3 regions of the Cellulosimicrobium sp. G4 BAM 1002 genome follow, and region 1 is predicted to be linked to each of the others. Evidence: predicted binding sites of a transcription regulator. Region 1 holds the regulator's gene; each other region holds the start of a gene.
What was found. The regulator LexA, encoded in region 1, represses DNA repair genes until DNA is damaged. The targets are predictions, from matches to a motif close to TCGAACANNTGTTCGA.
Positions count from the first base shown of each region.

Region 2: ruvA (Holliday junction branch migration protein RuvA) is a predicted target of LexA. The motif match lies at 2,199-2,214, and genes of this name have one in related genera.
Region 3: ACMXGY_RS20490 (replicative DNA helicase) is a predicted target of LexA. The motif match lies at 3,486-3,501, and genes of this name have one in related genera.

Region 1 is NZ_CP182109.1:2,013,059-2,018,763, reverse strand. It holds gene ACMXGY_RS09065 (pyridoxamine 5'-phosphate oxidase family protein) at 1-386, shown strand, start outside; gene ACMXGY_RS09060 (DUF5302 domain-containing protein) at 455-649, opposite strand; gene ACMXGY_RS09055 (aldo/keto reductase) at 794-1,849, shown strand; gene nrdR (transcriptional regulator NrdR) at 1,890-2,453, opposite strand; gene ACMXGY_RS09045 (LysM peptidoglycan-binding domain-containing protein) at 2,848-3,207, opposite strand; gene lexA (transcriptional repressor LexA) at 3,548-4,276, shown strand; gene ACMXGY_RS09035 (L-lactate dehydrogenase) at 4,341-5,354, opposite strand; gene ACMXGY_RS09030 (ATP-dependent DNA helicase) at 5,383-5,705, opposite strand, start outside.
Region 2 is NZ_CP182109.1:2,263,875-2,269,579, reverse strand. It holds gene yajC (preprotein translocase subunit YajC) at 1-205, opposite strand, end outside; gene ruvB (Holliday junction branch migration DNA helicase RuvB) at 412-1,497, opposite strand; gene ruvA (Holliday junction branch migration protein RuvA) at 1,500-2,132, opposite strand; gene ruvC (crossover junction endodeoxyribonuclease RuvC) at 2,282-2,854, opposite strand; gene ACMXGY_RS10190 (YebC/PmpR family DNA-binding transcriptional regulator) at 3,068-3,829, opposite strand; gene pdxT (pyridoxal 5'-phosphate synthase glutaminase subunit PdxT) at 3,836-4,453, opposite strand; gene ACMXGY_RS10180 (hypothetical protein) at 4,497-5,162, shown strand; gene ACMXGY_RS10175 (NUDIX hydrolase) at 5,175-5,705, opposite strand, start outside.
Region 3 is NZ_CP182109.1:4,593,307-4,599,011, reverse strand. It holds gene rpsF (30S ribosomal protein S6) at 1-173, shown strand, start outside; gene ACMXGY_RS20510 (single-stranded DNA-binding protein) at 330-875, shown strand; gene rpsR (30S ribosomal protein S18) at 977-1,213, shown strand; gene rplI (50S ribosomal protein L9) at 1,233-1,679, shown strand; gene ACMXGY_RS20495 (MATE family efflux transporter) at 1,751-3,133, opposite strand; gene ACMXGY_RS20490 (replicative DNA helicase) at 3,565-5,705, shown strand, end outside.

The sequences.
Region 1 (5,705 bases):
TCGACGTCGACGCGTCGTGGGAGCTCGTGGAGGGCACCCGCGTCGCGCGTCTCGCCGTGAGCGTGCGGGGCGAGCCCGACATCTTCCCCGTGACGGTCGGCGCGCACGACCGGACGATCGCCTTCCGGACCGTGCCCGGGACCAAGCTCGCGACGCTCGTGACCAACGAGCGCGTCGCGCTGGAGTGGGACGACGTCAGCGACGACGGCGCGTGGAGCGTCGTCGTGCACGGCGTGGCACGCCGACTCGTCACGGAGCACGAGATCGCCGAGGTCGCGCGTGCCGTCGACGGGCTCGCGCCGACGGTCGACGTGCCGACCGAGGAGTGGGTCGTCGTCGAGCCGCACGAGATGACCGGACGACGGTTCGTGCGTCCTGCGAGCTGACGCCCCCGGACGCACGTCGTCCGGCCCCCGAACGGGGAGCCGGACGACGGAGCGGTGCCTGCGGCGGGTCAGCCGGACTTGCGGCGGAACGTGCGCTGGACGGGGCCGACGGTCTCCGAGCCGTGCACCGAGCCGGTGTTCGTCTCGCCGTCCGCCGTCCGGTGCTGCGCCGCGTTCTTGCGGTCGAGCGCCTCGCGGAACTTCGCCTTGGCCTCGTCGGTCGGTGCGGTGTCTGCAGCAGGTCGCTGCGCGTCGGACGCCATGGGCGGGCTCCTCGTCGGTGGGGGATGCGGACGGGCCCGACTGGCGGACCCACGGCCAGGGTCTCGCACCGCCTCCGGCAGCGCCACCTGATTTCGCCGCCGGCGCAGCCGCCCGCTCGTGCCGGGTCCGGTAGCGTCGAGCACGTGTCGCCCACACCGCTCCCGACCGCCCCTGGCTCGCTCCCGCACCGACGGCTCGGCCGCAGCGGTCTTACGCTCCCCGCGCTCTCCCTGGGGCTGTGGCAGAACTACGGCGACGCCGACCCTGCGGGCACGCAGCGCGAGATCGTGCTGCACGCGGTGGACCGCGGCGTGACCCACCTCGACCTCGCGAACAACTACGGCCCGCCCGGCGGCGCGGCCGAGGAGTCGCTCGGCAGGCTGCTCGCCCGCGACCTGCGGCCCGTGCGCGACGAGCTCGTCGTGACGACCAAGGCGGGCTACCGCATGGGACCTGGCCCGTACGGCGAGGGCGGCTCGCGCAAGTACCTGCTCTCCTCCCTCGACGCGTCGCTGCGCCGGCTCGGCCTCGACCACGTCGACATCTTCTACAGCCACCGCTTCGACCCCACGACACCGCTCACCGAGACCGTCGGCGCCCTCGCGACGGCGGTTCGCTCCGGCCGGGCCCGGTACGCCGGGATCTCGTCGTACTCGGCACGCCGTACGCGAGAGGCGCTCGACGTCGCGGCCGGCCTCGGCCTGCACCTCGTCGTGACGCAGGTGTCGTACTCGATGCTCAACCGCTGGATCGAGGAACCGGACCCGACGGACGCGGCCGGGCAGAGCCTGCTCGACGTGGCCGGACGGTCCGGCACGGGGGTCGTCGCGTTCTCACCGCTCGCGCAGGGAATGCTCACCGACCGCTACCTCGACGGCGTCCCCGAGTCGTCGCGCGCGGCGCGCGGCGGGCCGCTGCGCCGGGAGTTCCTCCGCGAGGAGAACCTCGCCCACGTCCGCCGGCTCGACCGGCTCGCGCGCTCGAACGGGAGGTCGCTCGCGCAGACCGCCGTCGCGTGGGCCCTGCGCGACGAGCGCGTGACGTCAGTGCTCCTCGGTGCGAGCTCGACCCGGCAGCTCGACGAGAACCTCGCAGCGCTCGACGGCCCGCCGCTCACGGCCGAGGAGCTCGACGCCGTCCGGGCGATCCCCGCGGACAGCGGCATCAACATCTGGGCGGCCCGGTCGAGCGACCTGTAGGCGGGCCGCGGTTCGATCCCGGGATCTCCCGCGGGTGCCGTCAGCGCGTCGACGCCGCCTCCTGGACCGGGTCGTCGGGGCCGGATCCTTCACCGCCCGGTCCCTCGCCGTCGCGGTCCACGGTGTCGCCCGACCCGGGCGCCGAGCGCCGACGTTCGGCGCGCTCGACCCGCAACGAGGTGATCGCGCTCTCGAAGTCCTCGAGGGAGTCGAACGCCTGGTAGACGCTCGCGAACCGCAGGTAGGCGACCTCGTCGAGCTCCCGCAGGGGGCCGAGGATCGCGAGACCGATCTCGTAGGCGTCGAGCTCCGCGCTGCCGCTCGCGCGGATCGTCTCCTCGACGCGCTGCGCCAGGACGGCCAGGTCGTCCTCGTTGACCGGGCGGCCCTGGCACGCCTTGCGGACGCCGTTGACGATCTTCTCCCTCGAGAACGGCTCGGTGACGCCCGACCTCTTGACGACGGACAGGCTCGCGGTCTCGATCGTCGTGAACCGGCGGTTGCACTCCGGGCACTGGCGCCGACGGCGGATCGACGCGCCGTCGTCGGAGGTACGCGAGTCGACGACTCGGGAGTCCGCGTGGCGGCAGAAAGGGCAGTGCATGGGCGGGCTCCTCCGCGGGGTCGCGCCGGCGCCGTCGGCGTCGGCGCGTCGAACGTAAGCCGTCGCGGCGTGCGCGTGCAACACGCGCCCTGGGTGGGACCTTCCCGGGCGCGGACAGCAGAACGGGGGCGGTCGATTCCGACCGCCCCCGTCGGGACGCCCCCGTCCCCATCTCGCGCATGACTCGCCTCACGCGCGCCGACGTGCGCAGGAGCCGCGGTGGACCGCGTGCTCCTCGCCTCTTCGCCCAGCCCCCCAGCCCGGCGTGTGAGGTGAGACTAACTTAGGTAGTCCTCATCACTCCGCGCAACCCCTGAGGGCGATCGAGGTCCGGCCGCACGACGTGTCCTCGATCACACCCCGAGCGAGCGCGCGAAGGGCATCGAGCTCCGCGTCACGCGCTCTCGACCGGCAGGAGCACGCGCTGCCCCACCTGGAGCCCGGCCGACGGGAGCTCGTTGAGCTCGACGAGACCACCCACGACGTCCCGGAGGTCATCGCCCGGATCGGCGACTGCCGCGGCGAGGTCCCACAGGGTCTCGCCCGCCGACACCACGTGGACCCGCACCTCGACGGGCTCACCGGGGCCACCTGCCACCGCGGAACCCACCCGGGCGGCGAGCAGGGCGACGAGAGCGACGAGCAGGACGAGCACCACCCGACCTCGGCGCGTGAGGCGCAGACGACCCTCGGGCGCCTGCTGACGCACCCGCGAGATGCCCGGCCCGGACGCCGACAGCGTGATCGTGCTCATGTCTTCCCCGTCCCGGCCCCTGGGGCGGATCGCCTTCCCCGGTCGATCCGCCCCACGAGCCCCGTCGTCCGTCCGCCGACATGTCGCCGGTCGAACACCTGTACGTAGAACATCTGTACGAAGGTCTATCACGAACCACCGACGGAGTCGAGACATGCTCGAACAAATGTTTGATTCGTGTCGCGCTCTCCCCTAACCTGGGGGCAGGTCGGTTCGCCGGACATGTCCATCCCTGGACGCTCCGGCACGGCCGGAGCCCGGGGCGCTCGTCCCGGGTGAGGGAGGCCGGGAGCGGGCAGTCGAGCTCCGCGGCCCGCGACGGACGAGGGCGGAGCGGACCATGGCGGGACGAGGCACGGACAGCGCACGGGGGCTCGCCGAGGTGCGCGAGCTCCCGGACGGCTCGGCGGGGGGCGACGGGCTGACCCCGCGCCAGCGTCTCGTGCTCGAGACCATCAGGGCGTGCGTCGAGCAGCGCGGGTACCCGCCCAGCATGCGCGAGATCGGCGAGGCCGTCGGCCTGACGAGCCCGTCGTCGGTGAAGCACCAGCTCACGACGCTCGAGCGCAAGGGGTACCTGCGCCGGGACCCGAACCGGCCCCGGGCCATCGAGGTCGTCCAGCCCGACGACGCGCGGCGCGCCACGTCCCTCACCGCGTCCGCGCCCCAGCCCGAGTACGACGAGGCGCACCCCGCGCCGTCCTACGTGCCCGTCGTCGGACGGATCGCCGCAGGCGGTCCGATCCTCGCCGAGCAGGTGGTCGAGGACGTCTTCCCGCTGCCTCGCCAGCTGGTCGGCGAGGGCGAGCTGTTCCTCCTCCGCGTGCAGGGCGACTCGATGATCGAGGCCGCGATCTGCGACGGCGACTGGGTGGTCGTGCGCCGGCAGCCCGTCGCGGAGAACGGCGAGATCGTCGCAGCGATGATCGACGGCGAGGCGACGGTCAAGAGTCTGCGCCGCGCCGACGGGCACGTCTGGCTCATGCCGCGCAACGCCGCGTACGACCCGATCCCCGGCGACGACGCCCAGGTCCTCGGTCGCGTCGTCTCGGTGCTGCGCAGCCTCTGAGCACGCCGGGAGCCGGGTGGTCGAGGACGATCACCCGGCTCCGTGCGTGCTCACGCTCGGGCGCTCAGAGCCCGAAGCGGCGTGCGACGGCCCTCAGCGAGTCGGCCGAGGCGTGCAGTCCCGCGAGCTCCTCGCCCGACAGGGGAACCTCCACGCGCTCTACGGCCCCACGCCGGTCGACGAGCGTCGGCAACGACAGGCACACGTCCTCGATGCCGTAGTCGCCCGCGAGCAGCGTCGACACGGGCAGGATGCGGTGCTCGTCGTCGAGCACGGCCTCGATGATCCGTGTGCCGGCGAGGCCGACGGCGTAGTTCGTCGCCCCCTTGCCCTCGATGATCCGGTAGGCCGAGTGCACCACCTCGTGCGCGATCTCTGCCCGAACCTCCGCCGTGAGCGGCCCCGCACCGCCGATCCCGCGCCATTCCAGCAGGGGTGTCCCACCGATCGTGGCGGAGCTCCACAGGGGGATCTCGGTGTCGCCGTGCTCGCCGGCGACGTAGGCGTGCACGTTCTGCACCGCGACCCCGCAGTGCTGGGCGACGAGGAAGCGCAGCCGTGACGAGTCGAGGACCGTCCCGCTGCCGAACAGCTGCTGCGGGGGCAGGCCGGAGATCTTGAGCGCGGCGTACGTGACGATGTCGACCGGGTTCGTGACCATGACGTAGGTCGCGTCGGGTGCGACCTCCACCAGCCCGGGCAAGATCTTGCGGACGAGGCCGATGGTGGCCTCGGCGAGGTCGAGCCGCGTCTGGCCGGGCTTCTGCTTGGCGCCCGCCGTCACCACGACGACGTCGGCGTCCGCGCACACCGCGACGTCGTCGGAGCCCTCGACGCGGGCCATCGGCATGAACTGGATGCCGTGCTGGAGGTCGAGGACCTCGGCCTCGACCTTGGCGCGGTTGACGTCGAGCAGCGCGACCGTCCGCGCCGCGCCACGCATGAGCGCCGCGTAGGCGAGCGTCGACCCGACGGCGCCAGCGCCCACGATCGCGAGCTTCGTGGTCCGCGCGCCTCCCCCTCCGGAACCTCCCGTCGTCGCGCCCTCGCTGTCCTGCCCGGACGTGCTCGTGGTCATCTCGCCTCCGTGAAGTCGGTCGGAGACCTCAGCCTAGGGTGACCAGGCGCCGCAGCGCAGCGGTGGCGACGTCGCGGTCGGTCGTCTGCCAGAAGCCCGGCATCGAGCGCGTGAGGAACGTGCCGTAGCGCGCGGTGGCCAGGCGCGGGTCGAGCACCGCGACCACGCCGCGGTCCTGGGTGGACCGCACGAGCCGCCCGGCGCCCTGCGCGAGCAGCAGCGCCGCGTGCGTGGCGGAGACCTGCATGAACCCGTTCCCGCCCGAGGCCTCCACGGCTCGGGCGCGCGCGGACTTCACCGGGTCGTCCGGGCGGGGGAACGGGATCCGGTCGATGAGGACGAGCTGGCAGG
Region 2 (5,705 bases), 250 kb from region 1:
GCGTGGACTCGATGACGATCACGTCCGCCTCCTCGTCGACCTCGACGATGGTGCCGAACATGCCGGAGCCCGTCATCACCTCCTGCCCGGGGGCCAGGTTCGCCCGGAAGTTCTGGGCCTCGCGCTGCTGCTTGCGGGTGCGGCTGGTCATGAGGAACATCGCACCCGCCGCGAGGGCGAGGATGAGGATGAAGCTGATATCCATGACGGGGTCTCACGTGTCCTGTTCTGTGCGGGATCTGCGCGCAGTCTAGGTGTGCGCGCACTGATCACCAACGAGCCGTCTCGTCGCGGAGTTCCGCCCGGTCGGATCCCGACCATCCTAGTGCCTCGGGCCGGACCCCTGTGACCGGCGTCACGAGGACCGGGGCCTCCGGGGCCGTCGAGGGCCCGGGGCCGCGCGGACCGCGGTCAGGTGTCGAACAGGGTCCCGCCGTCGCGCGGCGGGGTGAGACCGAGGTGCGCCCAGGCCGCAGGGGTGGCGACCCGCCCCCGGGGCGTCCGGCCGATGAGCCCCTCGCGCACCAGGTACGGCTCCGCGACGGTCTCCACCGTCTCGGCCTCCTCGCCGACCGTGACGGCGAGCGTGGCGAGCCCGACGGGTCCGCCGTTGAACCGGGTGCACAGCGCCGTGAGGACGGCGCGGTCCAACCGGTCGAGGCCGATCGGGTCCACCTCGTAGACCTCGAGGGCGGCGCGGGCGGCGCGCAGGTCCATCGCCCCGTCCCCGCGGACCTGCGCCCAGTCGCGCACCCGGCGCAGGAGCCGGTTCGCGATGCGCGGTGTGCCGCGCGACCGCCCGGCGATCTCCTGCGCGGCGTCGGCGTCGAGCGAGACGCCGAGGAGCCCGGCGGACCGTGCGAGGACCCGCTCGAGCTCCTCGCTGGAGTAGAAGTCGAGGTGGCCGGTGAACCCGAAGCGGTCGCGCAGCGGCGCGGGCAGCAGCCCGGCGCGCGTGGTCGCACCGACCGCCGTGAAGGGCGGCAGGCTCAGCGGGATCGCGCTCGCGCCCGCACCCTTGCCGACGACGACGTCGACGCGGAAGTCCTCCATCGCCATGTAGAGGAGCTCCTCGGCCGGCCGTGCCAGCCGGTGGATCTCGTCGATGAAGAGCACCTCGCCCTCCTCGAGCGAGGAGAGCACGGCCGCGAGGTCACCGGCGTGCTGGATCGCCGGACCGGACGTGACGCGCAGCGACGCACCGAGCTCCGCGGCGATGATCATCGCGAGCGTGGTCTTGCCCAGTCCGGGCGGGCCCGAGAGCAGGACGTGGTCGGGCGAGCTGCCCCGGGCGAGCGCCGCCTGCAGGACGAGCGAGAGCTGGTCGCGTACGACGGCCTGCCCCACGAACTCCTCGAGCCGTCGCGGGCGCAGCGCGGCCTCGGCGGCGCGCTCGAGGTCGTCGGCGCCCGCGGCGACGATGCGCTCGGAGGAGAACGACCCGCCGTCCCCGTCGAAGTCGGCGGCGCCGACTCCTACCCTGTCGAAGTTCGCCATGGTCAGCCCCGCGGTCCGCCGAGGACGCGCAGGGCCGCGCGCAGCGCCCCCGCCACGTCGGTGGCCTCGACGACGTCGACTCCCGCCTCGGCGAGCACGGTCGACACCGCGTCGTCCGCGGCCTTGAGGTTCCAGCCCAGCCCGACGAGCGCCTCGACCACCTGGTCGCGGCGGTCGTCGACCGCGCGCGCGGCGACCGTTCCGGACGTGGCGCCCGGCGCGTCGCCGTCCGTGGGGGGTCCGAGCTTGTCGCCGAGCTCGAGGGCGATGCGGTGCGCCCCCTTGGTGCCGATGCCCGGGACCCGGACGAGGGCCGCGATGTCCCCGCCGGCCACGGCGCGCCGCAGCGCGTCGGGAGTGTGCACCGCGAGCATCGCGAGCGCGAGCCGCGGACCCACGCCGCTGACGGTCTGGACGGTCTCGAAGACCGACCGTTCGTCGTCGTCGGCGAACCCGAAGAGCGTGAAGGAGTCCTCCCGGACGACGAGGCTCGTCGCGAGGCGCGCGGCCTCGCCGACCCGCAGCGCGGAGAGCGTGGCCGGTGTCGCGTGGACGAGGTATCCCACTCCCCCGACCTCGAGCACGGCGCGGTCGAGCCGGACGCTCGCCACGACTCCCGCGAGGGACGCGATCACCGGGGCTCCTCTCGGTCCGGCTCGACGAGCCGGGTTCAGGTCAGGATTCTGGCGCGGGACGGGGCGTCGAACACCCGTACGACCGGCGCCACTCTAGCAAGCGCGACCGACGCCGCGACGACCCGACACGGCCGACCTCTCACGTCGCCTCACCGCGCGGCGCGAGGCTTCGTCCGGGACGCCCGCTCGGCTGCGGCCCACGCCCGCTGGGCAGGGGTGAGCTCGTGACGCTCCCCGCCCTGCAGCGCCCCGGCGGGCCGCCAGAGGTGGCAGATCGCGAGCGCGAGGGCGTCCGCGGCGTCGGCCGGCCTGGGCAGCTCGGCGAGCCCGAGGATCCCGGCCACCATGCGCTGCACCTGCTCCTTGCCCGCGCGACCGCTGCCGGTCACCGCGGCCTTCACCTCGGACGGCGTGTGCAGCGCCACGGGGACACCGCGTCGCGCGGCGGCGAGCATCGCGAGCCCCGCCACCTGCGCGGTGCCCATGACCGTCCCGACGTTGTGCTGCGCGAACACGCGCTCCACGGCCACGACGTCGGGCACGTGCTCGTCGAGCCACGCGTCCAGCCGGTCCGCGATCCGCAGCAGCCGCAGGTCGACGCTGAGCTCGGGGTCCGAGCGCAGCACGCCGACGGCGACCATCTCGGCCCGGCGCCCGGGCCGGGAGTCCACCACCCCGACCCCGCACCGGGTCAGCCCAGGATCCACTCCGAGAACGCGCACGCCCCGACCCTTTCACGTGAACGACAGCGACCCGTCGCGCCACGCGGACCGGCGACGGACTCGCCAGCGGGACGGCCGGGAGGTCGGTGCGCGGTCGTGGACGGGCCCGGCGGGAGCGCCGCGAGGAACGAGCGGCGCGGATGGTGGACCGCGCACCGACCTCCCGGCCGACCCGCGTCCGCACCCCTGCAGGTCAGCCCGGACCAACGAGGATCAGTCGTCGTTCTCGAGCTCCGCCATGACCTCGTCCGACGCGGAGAAGTTCGCGTAGACGTTCTGCACGTCGTCGCTGTCCTCGAGCGCGTCGATGAGGCGCAGGATCTTGCGCGCGCCGTCGGCGTCGACCTCGACCTCCATCGACGGGTGCCAGATCGAGTCGGCGGAGTCGTACTCGATGCCCGCCTCCTGGATCGCGGTGCGCACGGCGACGAGGTCGGTGGCCTCGCACAGCACCTCGATGACATCGCCCTCGTCGCTGACCTCCTCGGCGCCGGCGTCCAGCGCGGCGAGCATGACGTCGTCCTCGGTCACGCCACCGGCCTTGGGCACGACGACGAGTCCCTTGCGGGAGAACAGGTACGAGACGGAGCCGGGGTCGGCGAGGTTGCCGCCGTTGCGGCTGAACGCGAGTCGTACCTCGGAGGCCGCACGGTTCTTGTTGTCCGTGAGGCACTCGACGAGGACGGCGATCCCGTTGGTTCCGTAGCCCTCGTACATGATCGTCTGGTAGTCGACGGCGTCGGCGCCCTCGCCCGACCCGCGCTTGACGGCACGGTCGATGTTGTCGTTGGGGACCGATGACTTCTTGGCCTTCTGGACGGCGTCGAACAGCGTCGGGTTGCCCGCGAGGTCACCTCCGCCGGTGCGCGCGGCGACCTCGATGTTCTTGATGAGCTTCGCGAAGAGCTTGCCGCGCTTGGCGTCGATGGCCGCCTTCTTGTGCTTGGTCGTGGCCCACTTGGAGTGCCCTGACATGCGTTCCTACCCCTTCGCGATTCTGACGAACAGCTCGTGCACGCGCGCGTCCCCGGAGATCTCCGGGTGGAACGAGGTGGCGAGCAGCGATCCCTGCTGGACTGCGACGATCCTACCGGCGGCGGCTGCGGGGATGCCGGGCGCCTCGCGCTGCGGGATGCGGGCGAGCACGTCGACGCCTGGTCCGACCTCCTCGACCCACGGGGCACGGATGAAGACGGCGTGCACCGGTGCCGCCGGGACGCCGTCGAACGCGAGGTCGGTCTCGAACGAGTCGACCTGTCGCCCGAACGCGTTGCGTCGCACGGTGACGTCGAGCCCGCCGATCGTGCGCTGGTCGGCGGTGCCGCCGAGGATCCGGTCGGCGAGCAGGATCATGCCCGCGCACGACCCGTAGATGGGCAGGCCCTCGGCGATGCGCGCGCGCAGCGGCTCGTCGAGCTCGAAGATGCGCAGGAGCTTGTCGATGGTGGTCGACTCACCGCCCGGGAGCACGAGCCCGTCGACCGCGGCGAGCTCCTCGGGTCGCCGTACCCCGACGGTGCGGGCGCCCGCGTGCTCGAGCGCGGCGCGGTGCTCGCGAACGTCGCCCTGGAGGGCGAGGACACCGATCGTGATCGTCACGAGGGGTGATGATACGTCGGCGCGCCTTGCTACCCTCGCCGCCGTGACCTACGCGCCTGCCCCCGGACCGTCCGTGCCGTACCCGGGACCGGCCGCGTACCCCGGACCACGGCCGCCGCGGCCACCGCGCAGCACGCGCGGGGCGACCGTCCTGATCGTGGTCGGCGCGGTCCTGCTCGCGCTGGCCCTCACCGCGGGGGTCTTCGGCGTGACGACCTTCCTGCGCGCCCTCCCCACCGGCGTGGTCGACGGCTCAGGTGGGCCCGGCTCGGCGGCCCTCGCCTCGGGCGACGTCCCCGGCACGGCCGAGCTCGAGCTCGTCGGGGGCGAGCCGTACAGCGTGTGGGCGGTCGTGCCGGCCGGTGGCGAGGGGTTCGACGTCGACGAGGTCACGGTCGCGTGCGCGGACGGCGAGGCGACCGTGCGGTTCCCGTCGGTCTCGGGCAGCTCCGGCACGGGGTCCCACGTGGCGACCACGGTGGCGGAGGCGACCGTCCCGTCGACGCAGGCCTGCACGGTCACCGTCGCGCAGGGCTCGGCGACCACCGGCACGACGTTCGTCGTCACCGACGGCTGGCGGTTCGGCGAGTTCTTCGCGACCGTCGGCGGCACGATCCTGCTGTGGTTCGTCGCGATCGGGGGCGGGCTGGTCGGCGCCGGTCTGCTGATCGGCGGCATCGTCTGGCGCGCGCTGGCACGGCGTCCGTAGCCGGCACGGCTCTCACGTCTCGCGGGCGATGCCCAGGTGCCGCGTCACGCCGTCCCAGCCACGCAGCAGCGGCGCGACGAGGTCGGGCAGCCCCTCGGGGAAGACCTCGATCTCGACGTCGCGCAGGTCGTCGAGCGCCCACCAGCGCATCTCGTCCACGACGTCGAGCTCGACGTCGGTCCAGCCGTCACGGCTGAGACCGTCCACGAGCCCGTCGGTCCCTGTGACGCGGGCGAGGAACAGGACCTCGTCCTGACGGCAGTGCTGCCGGTAGAAGTCGAAGATCGCGCTGCGCGTGTACACGGGCCCGACGAGTGTCGCCGGGTCGAGCGCGATGCCCGTCTCCTCGCGCACCTCGCGCAGCGCCGCGTCGCGGTCGCTCTCGCCGAGGTCGACTCCCCCGCCGATCGTGAACCACCACGAGCGCTCGGGCTGGTCGACGTCGTGGCCGCGCGCCAGCAGGATGCGGTCGGCGGCGTCGAGCAGCAGGACGCGTGCCCCGCGCCGGAAGTACAGCCCGTCGTCCCCGAGCACCCAGTCGGT
Region 3 (5,705 bases), 2.0 Mb from region 1:
TGGACATCTGGGGTCGTCGCCGCCTGGCGTACGACATCGAGAAGAAGTCCGAGGGCATCTACGCGGTCGTCGACTTCACGTCGACGTCCGACACCGCCAAGGAGCTCGACCGTCAGCTCGGCCTCAACGAGGTCGTCCTGCGGACCAAGATCCTGCGCACGGACGCTCGCTGACCCTCCCCGCACCCCTCTCGGCGCGTCCCCCACAGGTACGCCGCACGCCGTAGCGCGTGTGGGCGCTGCGTGATGGGATGAGCCGACGCGAGAGGCGTACGAGTCAGGCGCACGGCGCCGTCGACGGACTACAGACGACACACGAAGGAGCAGGCCATGGCAGGTGACACCGTCATCACGGTTGTCGGGAACCTCACGGGAGACCCGGAGCTGCGCTTCACCCCCTCGGGTGCGGCGGTGGCCAACTTCACGGTGGCGTCGACCCCGCGGACCTTCGACCGCCAGTCGAACGAGTGGAAGGACGGGGACACCCTGTTCATGCGCTGCTCGATCTGGCGCGAGGCCGCGGAGAACGTCGCGGAGTCGCTGACGAAGGGCATGCGCGTCATCGCGCAGGGCCGCCTCGTCCAGCGCTCGTACGAGACTCGCGAGGGCGAGAAGCGCACCGTCGTCGAGCTGCAGGTGGACGAGATCGGTCCTTCCCTGCGCTACGCCTCCGCGAAGGTCACCCGCGCCCAGCGCTCGGGTGGCGGTGGCGGCGGCTTCGGCGGCGGTGGCGGCAACTTCGGAGGCTCGCCCTCGGGCGGCTCCTCCGGCGGTGGATTCAGCTCTTCCGGCGGCGGTCAGCAGAGCGACGACCCGTGGGCCACGGCCGGCCCCGCGTCGTCCGGCGGCTCGTTCTCCGACGAGCCCCCGTTCTGACCGTTCGCCACACCCAGAACACACACTCATCTCCGTGGGACCAGCGCCGGCCGTCGGCGCGGACCGCACGCGGGGATCGCACCTTGTAGAGGAGCAACACCATGGCGAAGCCTGTGGTGCGCAAGCCCAAGAAGAAGTCCAACCCGCTGAAGTCGGCCAAGATCGAGTCGGTCGACTACAAGGACACCGTCCTGCTGCGCAAGTTCATCTCCGACCGCGGGAAGATCCGTGCGCGTCGCGTGACCGGCGTCTCCGTCCAGGAGCAGCGTCAGATCGCCCGTGCGGTGAAGAACGCGCGCGAGATGGCGCTGCTGCCGTACACGTCCACGGCACGCTGAGCGGGAAGGGAGACAACTCATGGCCAAGCTGATCCTGACCCACGAGGTCACCGGTCTCGGTGAGCCCGGCGACGTCGTCGAGGTGAAGGACGGGTACGCCCGTAACTTCCTCGTCCCGCGCAAGCTCGCCACGCCGTGGTCGAAGGGCGCCGAGTCCGAGATCACCGCGATCCGCAAGGCGCGCAAGGCTCGCGAGATCGCGTCGCTCGACGACGCGAAGGCGATCCGCGACTCGCTGCAGTCGAAGCCGGTCGTCGTCGAGGCGAAGGCCGGCAACGCCGGTCGCCTCTTCGGTGCCGTCACGACGGCGGACATCGCGTCCGCGGTCAACGCTGCCGGCGCGTCGGTCGACAAGCGCAAGATCGAGATCGGTCAGCCGATCAAGGCGACCGGGGACTACACGGTCTCCGTCCGCCTCCACCCGGAGGTCTCCGCGACCCTCGCGGTGAAGGTCGTCGCTGCCTGATCTGCAGAGCAGTCACGAAGGCCCGGCCCCTCTCGCGAGGTGCCGGGCCTTCGTGCTTCCGGGGCAGAGCGTCAGGCGGGGGCTCCGGTGACCATCCAGTGCGAGCCGCGGGCGCGCAGCCCGGTGGTCAGCGCGCGCGCCGCCATGAAGACCCCAGCGAAGGCGAGCCACAGCCACGCGAGTCCCGCTGCGCCGTCGGGCGCCCAGCGCAGCACGGCGAGCGCGGCCGGGACGTAGACCACGAGTGTGAGCATGCCCGCCCAGGCCAGGAACCGACCGTCCCCGGCTCCGATGAGGACGCCGTCGAGCACGAACACCCAGCCCGCCATGGGCATGAGCAGCCCGCACACGGCCATGCCGAGCGCGACCGCCGCGCGGACGTCCGGGTCCGAGGTGAAGAGCAGGGCGAACCACCATCCGCCCGCGGCCATGACGACGCCGATCGCGGCGCCCGCCGCGACGCCCCACTGCAGCGTGCGGCGGAGGACGGCGCGGACGCGCGGGACGTCGTCGGCCCCGAGCCCGTACCCGACGAGCGCCTGCGCCGCGATGGCGAGGGCGTCGAGCGCGAACGCCGCGAGGCCCCAGACCGAGGTGACCACCTGGTAGCCGGCGAGCGTGACCTCCCCGAGCCCTGTCGCGACGAAGACCGTGAGGAGGATCGCGAGGCGGAGCGAGAGAGTGCGGACGAAGAGGGGCGCGCCGGCGCGTGCGCTCGCCCAGATGCCACCTGCCGCGGGTCGCATGGACGCGCCCTGCCGCCGTGCGCCGCGGACGACCACGACGACCAGGACGGCGCCCATCGTCAGCTGCGCGACCGCCGTCCCGATGCCCGAGCCGGCGATGCCGAGACCGGCGCCGTAGACCAGAACCACGTTGAGCACGGCGTTGAACGTCGCGCCGCCCGCGGCGACCCACAGCGGCGTGCGGGTGTCCTGGAGGCCGCGCAGGACTCCGGTGGAGGCGAGGACGAGGAGCATGCCGGGCAGTCCGAGCGCCGACCAGCGCAGGTAGACGACGGCGTGCTCGGCGACGTCGCCCGTCCCGCCCATCACCCCGACCGCCCACGGCGCGAGGACCCACAGGGCCGCGGCCAGCGCGACGCCCAGGCCCGCGGCGAGCCACAGGCCGTCGACGCCGGACTGGAGCGCCTCGCGGGCGTGCCCAGCCCCGACGCGTCGTGCGACGGCGGCCGTGGTCGCGTAGGCGAGGAAGACGCACAGGCCGACGAGGGTGACGAGGAGTGTGGAGGCGAGGGACAGCCCGGCGAGCTGGGAGGTGCCGAGGTGGCCGACGACCGCGCTGTCGACGAGCACGAACAGTGGCTCGGCGACGAGAGCCCCGAGGGCGGGGACGGCCAGCGCGAGGATCTCGCGGTCGAGCCGGGAACGGGCGCGGCGCTGTGTCTGCGGAGGCGACGGCGAAGGTGTGGGTGAGGTTGTGGACGACGGCACACGACGGGGGGTGGTGGATGGCGCGCCGGTGTCGCCCGACTGTCCGGGAGGTGTCCGGCGTGTCGTCGGCGTGTCGTCCGACATTCTTTCGTCCACACCCCTGAGGGTAGTGAAGAGGCAGGTCAGAGGCGGCCTTGCGGGATGTACACAGCGAGATTGCTTCGTTGTCCACACCGTTTTCCACCGGGTGTGCACAGCACCGGGGAGCGTGTCCACAGGATCGGCCGGTCTGTCCACCGGTACGTGCACAGGGCCGTTTGCAGGGTGTGGACCCGCGATCTAGTGTCGCGAGGTCGTACCTGTCCGGGGCGGGAGGTGCGGCCACCGGGACAGTCATGTGGGTGGCCCGCAGTAGAACAGGTGTACGACGCGGGGCGATGCTCGGTGCGTGCGGTCCGGGAGGGTCGTGCCGCCGGGGGAACGAGGGGCGCATGTCGATCGACGAGCTCGAGGAGAGCTACGGGGGGGCGGGGCCGTCGGGCTTCGACCGGACGCCTCCCCAGGACGTCGCGGCCGAGATGAGCGTCCTCGGCGGCATGCTGCTCTCCAAGGACGCCATCGCCGACGTCATCGAGCAGATCCGCGGGTCCGACTTCTACCGCCCGGCCCACGAGATCGTCTACGAGGCGATCATCGACCTCTACGGCCGGGGCGAGCCGGCCGACGCGATCACCGTCGTCGCGGAGCTCACCAAGCGCGGCGAGCTCCAGCGCATCGGTGGAGCCCCGTACATCCACGACCTCATGGCCGGCGTCCCGACGGCCGCCAACGCCGGGTACTACGCGCGTATCGTGCGCGAGCGCGCCGTGCTGCGCCGCCTCGTCGAGGCCGGCACGCGCATCGTGCAGCTCGGGTACGCGACCGACGGCGGCGACGTCGACGACATCGTCAACAACGCGCAGGCCGAGGTCTACGCCGTCACGGAGCGGCGCACGACCGAGGACTACCTGCCGCTGTCCGAGATCCTCGGCCCGACGTTCGACGAGATCGAGGCCGCGCAGGGTCGCGGGGAGGGCATGACCGGCGTCCCTACCGGCTACTCCGACTTCGACCGGCTGACCAACGGACTCCACCCCGGCCAGATGATCGTCGTGGCCGCACGTCCGGCCATTGGAAAGGCCCTCGCGCTGGACACGCCGCTCCCGACGCCGTCGGGCTGGACGACCATGGGCGACGTCGCCGTCGGCGACCTGCTCGTGGCGGCCGACGGGACACCGACGCGCGTCGTCGCCGCGACCGACGTGATGGTCGACCGGCCCTGCTACGAGGTCGAGCTCGACGACGGCACGGTCATCGTCGCGGACGCCCAGCACCAGTGGGTGACCTCGTCACGTGCTCAGCGCCGCGGCGTGCGTGCCGGCGAGACGCCCGAGTCGTCCGTGCGCACCACCGAGGAGCTCGCGGCCACCGTGCGGTGCGCGACGGCCGACAGGCGCGCGAACCACTCGATCGCGACGGCGGCGCCGCTCAGCCTCCCGGAGGTCGAGCTGCCGATCCACCCGTACGCGCTCGGCGTCTGGCTGGGCGACGGCAGCTCGCGGCGGGCGGAGCTCACCTCGGCCGACCCTGAGATCGCGATGCGGATCGAGGGCCTGGGACACGAGGTACAGCCTGACCCGGAGCGTCTGCGTGCGCTGGGGGAGCACATCCCCCCGGGGTACCTTCGGGCGAGCGAGGCCCAGCGGCGAGACCTGCTAGCGGGGTTGTTGGACAGCAAGGGAGCAGTCGGCGCTCAGGGCAGCGTGCAGATCACGCTGACCGACGAGGGTCTCGCTCTCGAGGTGCAGGAACTCGTCTTGTCGCTGGGTTACCGCAGCGGCTGGTCGGCGCGGACGGTGAAGGGTCGCAGCGCGGAGTCGTCCACGGCCTACACGATCACCTTCACGACGAACGACGACGTCTTCCGGGTCGAGCGCAAGCGCCTCGCCCACAAGGAACGTCGACGCCCGGCCACAGCGAAGCTGACGTCGCGGTTCGTGGTCGCCGTGCGACCCGTGCCGTCTGTGCCGGTGCGCTGCGTGGAGGTCGAGCACCCCTCGCACCTGTACCTGGCGAGCCGGTCGATGGTGCCCACCCACAACTCGGTGCTGGGCATCAACGTCGCGACGCACGCCGCGGTGCACCACCAGATGGCGTCCGTCATCTTCTCCCTGGAGATGAGTCGCAACGAGATCACCATGCGAATGCTCGCGGCCGAGGCGAAGGTGCCGCTCACGCGCATGCGCTCGGGCAAGATGGACGACCAGGACTGGCAGAAGCTTGCGGCGACGATGGGCAAGGTCGCCGAGGCGCCGCTGTTCATCGACGACTCGCCGAACATGTCGCTCATGGAGATCCGTGCTAAGTGCCGCCGCCTCAAGCAGCGGCACGACCTCAAGCTCGTCGTGATCGACTACCTCCAGCTCATGAGCTCGGGCAAGCGCGTGGAGTCCCGTCAGCAGGAGGTCTCGGAGTTCTCCCGTGCGCTCAAGCTGCTCGCGAAGGAGCTCGAGGTCCCCGTCATCGCGATCTCGCAGCTGAACCGTGGTCCTGAGCAGCGTGGGGACAAGAAGCCCCAGATGAGCGACCTCCG